Regions from separate parts of the Alteromonas sp. KUL150 genome, predicted to be linked through region 1. Evidence: predicted binding sites of a transcription regulator. Region 1 holds the regulator's gene; each other region holds the start of a gene.

Region 1 (2,273 bases):
TGTATGGGTGCAGGGGCTGCCGCGGTTGCCTGTATGGAGCTGCTTATTAAGTGTGGTGCTCAGCGCGAGCGTATTTACATGCTTGATAGAAAAGGCGTCATCCATACTCGTCGCGAAGATTTAACTGAACACAAAAAGCTCTTTGCGAATAATACCGACAAGCGGACGTTAGAAGATGTTATGGAAGGCGCAGATATCTTTGTTGGCGTATCAGGACCAGATGTTTTGCCACCAGAAACACTGGCGCTAATGGCTGAAAACCCAATTGTATTTGCCTGTTCAAATCCAGACCCTGAGATAAAACCAGAACTGGCTCATGAGGTGCGCAAAGACCTTATCATGGCCACAGGTCGCTCTGACTATCCGAATCAGGTGAATAATGTTTTATGCTTCCCGTTTATTTTCCGGGGCGCGTTGGATGTTCGCGCAACGGCAATTAACGATGAAATGAAAGTGGCGGCCGTAGAAGCTCTTCGCAGTATTACCAAAGAGCCTGTTCCCGAGGAAGTATTAGCGGCCAGTAAAAGCGACAGCCTGACGTTTGGTAAAGAGTATATTATTCCGAAGCCGATGGACCCTCGCCTTTGTGAACGCATTGCAACTGCAGTTTCTAAAGCAGCAATAGCGTCTGGTGTGGCACGTTTGCCCGAGAGCGCAAGCGAATAAAATTCAATCTTTTTGTCGTTGAAAGCTAAGGTTGCTAAGCGCAGGTTTTAGCTTCTCAACACAGGCTGTAAATTGCTGATATAACACGCAGCAAAAAGCGGTGCCTTTAGTGCGAAATCATTTCACAGTAAGGGCGCCGCTTTTTATATTTTAATTAGAAGGTAACGATTAGTCGTCTTCGGTTACGTTGTTCTCGAAACTTGGGTCAATCCCCATCTCTTCCATAATACGTCTAGCTTCTGCCGGGACGCGGTTAAGGTTGTCTTTACGCAGATCATCATCGTTTGGCAAAGGCTGCCCAGTAAACGCATGTAGAAATGCTTCACAAAGCAGCTCGGAATTAGTCGCGTGACGCAAATTGTTTATTTGACGGCGGGTGCGCTCATCAGTCAGAGCTTTGAGTACATTAATTGGGATAGAGACAGTGACTTTTTTTACTTGTTCGCTTTTTTTGCCATGCTCTGCGTAGGGGTGAATATATTTGCCATTCCATTCTGCCATTGTGCTAACTCGGTCTACTCTTTTTATATTATGAACAGAAATTCTAAACAAGTTCACGAAAAGGTCAATTGAGCAGTGTAAACCTCTTGACGTCTAGACATATATTCTTTAATTTAGACGTCTAAACGTCCATAAGAACATATTTTTGAGAGAATAAACCATGGTTTCGTACGCGCAAGGTATCGATGCATTAAACCAGTCCCTGTCGGAACTGCGTGATATAGATGTATCTTTTGAATTTTTTCCGCCTAAAACGGAAGCCATGGAGCAAACCCTTTGGAAATCGGTCGAGCGTTTAGCGCCGCTAAAGCCCAGCTACATGTCGGTAACCTATGGTGCAAACAGTGGCGAACGCGACAGAACTCACGATGTTGTTAAACGCATTCAGCAGCAGACAGGCGTAGCCGCAGTTCCTCATTTAACCTGCGTCGATGCGAGCCGCGATGAGCTTAAACAAATTGCTAAAGACTACTGGGATTCAGGTATTCGCCGTATTGTAGCGCTACGGGGCGATTTGCCGCCGGGAGTAGAAAAAACAGAGATGTATGCCTCTGACTTAGTTGCACTTTTGAAAGACGTTGCCGATTTTGATATTTCGGTTGCTGCTTATCCTGAAAAACACCCCGAAGCGCCTAATGCCCAATTCGATTTACTCAATTTAAAGCGCAAAGCAGAGGCTGGCGCTACGGAAGCCATCACGCAGTTCTTCTTCGATACTAGCGTATTTTTGCGATTCAGAGACAGAGCCGCCGCCGCTGGTGTAGATTTAGATTTAGTACCGGGTATTTTACCCGTAACCAACTACCAAACTTTGGTTAAGTTCGCAGGTTTTACGAACGTACACGTGCCTGGCTGGTTACACAAAATGTTTGATGGCCTTGATGCTGATGACCAAGCTACTCGTAACCTTATTGGTGCAAACATTGCTATGGATCAGGTTAAAGTGCTGGCAAAAGAAGGGGTAAAGCACTTCCACTTTTATACATTGAACCGCAGTGAACTCAGCTATGCTATCTGTCACATGTTGGGTGTGCGTTCAGGTGCGTAAAACCAATCCGCAAAGGTAGTCACTTTGAGTGGACGAAACATGCAGACGAGAAGGCGCA
Region 2 (2,273 bases), on a different contig from region 1:
CCTGAGCAATAGCAACGTTGTTTACTCGCGCTTGTGCAAGCGAGTTGAAGAAACGCGCTGCCAGCCCTTTAGTTTGACGCATACCGTCACCTACTAAGGTAACAATAGCCAGGTCATGACGCACTTCGATAGGATCAAGCAGTTGGTTTTGAAGCTCAAGTGCAAATGCATCTTCAAGAAGGTTCAACGCGCGATTGGCATCTTTGCTTTGTATACAAAAACTGATTGAATATTCTGATGAAGACTGTGTAATCAGGCTTATTGAAATATTGGCGTTAGACATTACCTCAAACACACGGCTTGCCATGCCTACCATGCCTTTAAGCCCAGGGCCTGCAACGTTAAACATGGTTACATTATCAAGCTGAGAGATACCTTTAACCGACGTCCACACTTCGCTTTTTTCATTACTGATTAACGTACCTGGCGCTGCCGGGTTTAACGTGTTTCTGATCAGACAAGGGATGTGATGCTGTGCAATAGGCCCGATGGTTTTTGGATGAAGCACCTTGGCGCCGAAATAAGACAGCTCCATGGCTTCTTGGTAAGTAAGCTTATCTAACAGTACAGCGCCTTCAACTTGATTCGGGTCAGCGTTGTAGACACCGTCTACGTCCGTCCAGATTTCACAGCAGCTTGCATCGATACAGGCCGCTAGAATGGCCGCCGAATAGTCTGAACCGTTACGCCCTAACGTAACTTTCTCACCCGCTTCGTTAGCAGCAACAAAGCCTGGCATAACTAAGAACTCGCTGCCATCGCAGGGTACATCTGAAAAACGCGCTTTGCTTAGTGAAACATCGGCAATACTGTCTAAATAGTCGCCCTCAGCAAGCACATATTTAACAGGGTCGATGATGCGATTAGCTATGCCTTTGGCGGATAGCATGGCGCTGAAGAGCGTTACCGAAATGTATTCACCAATACTGAGAATACCCGCAGCTACATTATCAGGTGCAACACCTAAGAGCTTTATGCCTTCAAGGTGCTGTTTTAATACCGATAAGTGACTATTAATGAATTCCACTACGCTTGCATGTGCAAACCCGTCGAGTTCTTCGTTTAAGTTGTTGGCAATGCCGGTCACCGTATCGTTTAACTTATCAAATAACGGCTGGAAATCTTCACCCGCGGCGGCCTGTTCACACAATAGTGAAAGCGCGTTAGTTACCCCTTTTGGGGCCGAGAGTACAACCGCAGCACCTTCGGTTTGGTGGGTTGCCGTGCTAATTTCCATCACACGCATGTATCGCGGTGCATCGGCTAGAGAAGAACCCCCAAACTTTAAGACTTTCATATGCTGCTCCTTAAGGTTACGCATGCTAAAACGTGTGTAAAAAAAAGCCCGCTCTTGTTTAGGCGGGCTTTCGTTGTCTTTTGCTTACTTGCACTAGTCAGCGACCGCCCTATTTAAGGTGGTAATCAGCATCATGGTGGTGCGAGTAACTAGAATCTTTTTCATACAAGCAATTTGCCGTATAGACGTCTATAAGTCAACCGCAGTTTTCACCATACTGTATTGCAAAAAGTGAAACAATAATTAAGAAACATTTCTCTTTAAGGTACAAAAGCGTCTACTATCGGCGAATTCGCGAACGTAAAGTTGTTTAAAAAGTCATTATAACGCAATAAAAACGACAGCAATGCCTTAGTTTAGCCGGCACGCTTCGGTTAAAAACGGAGCGGTTGCACTCTCCTTATTTCTAGCAACGTCTTCAGGGGTGCCGTGAGCGACGACTTGTCCGCCACTCCCACCTGCGCCTGGTCCGATATCTATGACATAGTCACACGCCGCGGCTACTTTCATATTGTGCTCCACCATAACCACTGTATTGCCCCTATCCACCAGGGAACTTAAGTGCGTCATTAGCAGGGCGATATCTGACAGATGCAAGCCTGTTGTAGGCTCATCTAATACATAAAGAGTGTTGCTGTTTTGAGCGCGCTTTAGCTCAGTGGCTAGTTTTATACGCTGTGCCTCACCGCCAGATAGCTCTGTCGCGCTTTGACCTAATGTAAGGTATCCAAGACCTACTTTGATAAGCGTTTCAAGCCCTCTCAGTACTGCCTTATTGTCGTCAAAAACGTGCTGAGCCTCATCGACGGTAAGCGCTAAAACATCGGCAATGGAATGTTCCTTGTATTTAATCTCTAACACTTCATCCTTAAAGCGCTTTCCATGACATACCGTACACGGCGAATAAACGCTTGGCATGAAAAGTAGTTCCACTGAAACTACACCCAACCCTTCGCAATTAGGGCAGCGACCTTTA
Region 3 (2,273 bases), on a different contig from region 1:
AACTTGTTGAAACGATGAAAGAGCGTATCACCAAGTTACCACTTCACCATTCCAGTCGATAAAATGGCAAGCTTGGTCTCGATCTAGCTTCGAAACATGAGTAATGAGTTGTTTTGCGGTAAATTCAGGCGTAAATAGCTTCTTAGCAGCAACGTTTTTCTGAAAAGGCTTCGACAGTCCTGTATCAACCGTTCCAGGATGGTAACAAACGAGCATAACGTCTTTCACCCTGCGCTTATATTCGACCGATGCGGTTTTCACGAACATGTTAAGCGCCGCTTTTGATGCCCGGTAACCGTACCAACCGCCGAGTCCGTTATCGGAAATACTACCAACCCGAGCACTCAAACAGACAAGAGTTGAACCCTCTTTACTAACAATATTAACGAGATGCTTAAGCCACAGTGCAGGCGTAATGCTGTTGGTAGAAAAATAAGCTGACAATGCCTGTTCGCTGATGTCTTCCAATCGTTTTTCAGGGTGTACTTCCTTTTCCTCGTTATGCAAAAAACCCGTGGTAATTAAAACGGTATTTAGCACGACACCCTGTTCGTTTAACTTTTTAACGAAAGCGCCAATATGCGCATCATCTTGTTGCGCTATCTGGTGATAGGTAACGTTTTCTTTTGGCGTAAATTCAGACGCAGGCGCTCGACTAACCGCAATAACTGCCGCGTCATTAAGGCGATATTGCTCGATAAGTGCGCTGGCTATGCCACCTGAGGCGCCTACAATTAGCACATTATTTTTCATTTGCGTCTCCTGGAATGCAGCGATCACATTGACGTTTTTTCCCCGTCAGTAAATAGGAAATAGTGTACCTATGTTTGGCAAACACATTGTAGAATGCATCCGCGAAATAACGAATAATCGGCCAGCGAAGCGGAGCATAAAGCCAACCCATTCCTACTGCCTTCCACGCTTCATGAGTCACGTCTAGCCCAGTTATCAAAGTACCATCGTCGCGAAGACCATGAATTCTGGCGTTAAGGGCATCCCAATCTAATGTAGGATAATTCGATGAGAAATCCGGAGACTGAATGTCTACCAACGTCAATTTGTTGTGCTTGTCTCGTTTGCTTAAATGTTTCATTTCGGCCATGCAAAGTGGGCAATAGCCGTCGTAAAATATAATCACGTTAAAATACCTCTGCTAAACCGAGCGTGTCTCTTCGTTTTCAGTGCGTTTGCTTCTGAAAGCGTGCGCACAGCGACCAGCACTTATCTCTAAGTGCCAATAGCTTAAAATCTTTTTGGACCGCTTTGCGTTATTCTTATTTAATATTCGTTTATACGATAAAAAAACACGCTTGGATGACTTGTGTTGCAGGCTGCTCGCACCCACACTAGGTTCAAAGATTAATAGAGGTTTTACTATGGCAAATTTACAAGTCGCAACCTTAGCAGGCGGATGCTTTTGGTGCATAGAATCAGCTTTTAACAGTGTTGATGGTGTGGAAAAAGCAATTTCTGGTTATGCGGGAGGTCATAAAGCTGATCCTACATATGAAGAAGTTTGCGGGGGTAACACGGGCCATGCTGAGGTAGTACAAGTAACATTTGATGCAGATAGCATCAGCTACCGTGAAATTTTAGAAATTTTCTTCGCGCTGCATAATCCTACCCAGCTAAACAGGCAAGGAAATGATGTGGGCACACAGTATCGAAGCGCAGTTTTCTATCACGACGACGCCCAAAAAGCGGAAGCAGAGAAGATTATTGCAGAAATTACTGAAGATGAAATTTGGCCAGATCCTGTTGTGACCGAGGTTGTAGAAGTGAATAATTACTATGATGCCGAAGATTACCATCAGGACTATTTTAAAAATAATCCGCAGAACCAATATTGCTCAATGGTTGTTGCCCCTAAGCTCGCAAAGTTTAAAAAGACCTTTGCTTCACGCCTTCGCAGTGATGCGTAATGGAAAAGTTATCTAATCAGAGCCTGACTTAATGGTTCAGAAATAAGAAAGGGTTGCTTGGCAACCCTTTCTTATGAGTATCGTTTAAACTATTCAAACCACGCATTGTTAATTTTAAGGGAAAATAGAAGAGGGGCCAAATCCTCGTAACGACGTAAGTGCGCATCGCATGTGGCATTTTTCAAATAATTTTTTTCCCAAGGATCGTTGATAATCCACAGAGTATCGTCAATTGACACTAAACCTTCCATTGACGCGTTATCCATCGTGTATTGGTCGCAGCTTTCGTCTTTTGCCACGTCAAAAGTGATGGGAATGCGTTTGGTGGCTTTACTGCCGCTGGTATCAATT

The links. Region 1 encodes MetJ, which represses methionine synthesis genes. Its sites were predicted from a motif close to TAGACGTCTAGACGTCTA; they were not measured.
Region 2: the regulator MetJ is predicted to act here: its motif matches at 1,472-1,489, upstream of thrA (bifunctional aspartate kinase/homoserine dehydrogenase I).
Region 3: the regulator MetJ is predicted to act here: its motif matches at 1,283-1,300, upstream of msrA (peptide-methionine (S)-S-oxide reductase MsrA).

What each region holds. Positions count from the first base shown of each region.
Region 1 is NZ_BLIJ01000047.1:52,261-54,533, forward strand. It holds gene GVO62_RS11340 (malic enzyme-like NAD(P)-binding protein) at 1-666, shown strand, start outside; gene metJ (met regulon transcriptional regulator MetJ) at 835-1,167, opposite strand; gene metF (methylenetetrahydrofolate reductase) at 1,328-2,215, shown strand.
Region 2 is NZ_BLIJ01000020.1:8,636-10,908, reverse strand. It holds gene thrA (bifunctional aspartate kinase/homoserine dehydrogenase I) at 1-1,297, opposite strand, end outside; gene GVO62_RS04030 (excinuclease ABC subunit UvrA) at 1,649-2,273, opposite strand, start outside.
Region 3 is NZ_BLIJ01000076.1:33,410-35,682, reverse strand. It holds gene GVO62_RS17820 (hypothetical protein) at 1-62, shown strand, start outside; gene GVO62_RS17815 (SDR family NAD(P)-dependent oxidoreductase) at 28-753, opposite strand; gene GVO62_RS17810 (thiol-disulfide oxidoreductase DCC family protein) at 743-1,138, opposite strand; gene msrA (peptide-methionine (S)-S-oxide reductase MsrA) at 1,377-1,922, shown strand; gene GVO62_RS17800 (hypothetical protein) at 2,012-2,273, opposite strand, start outside.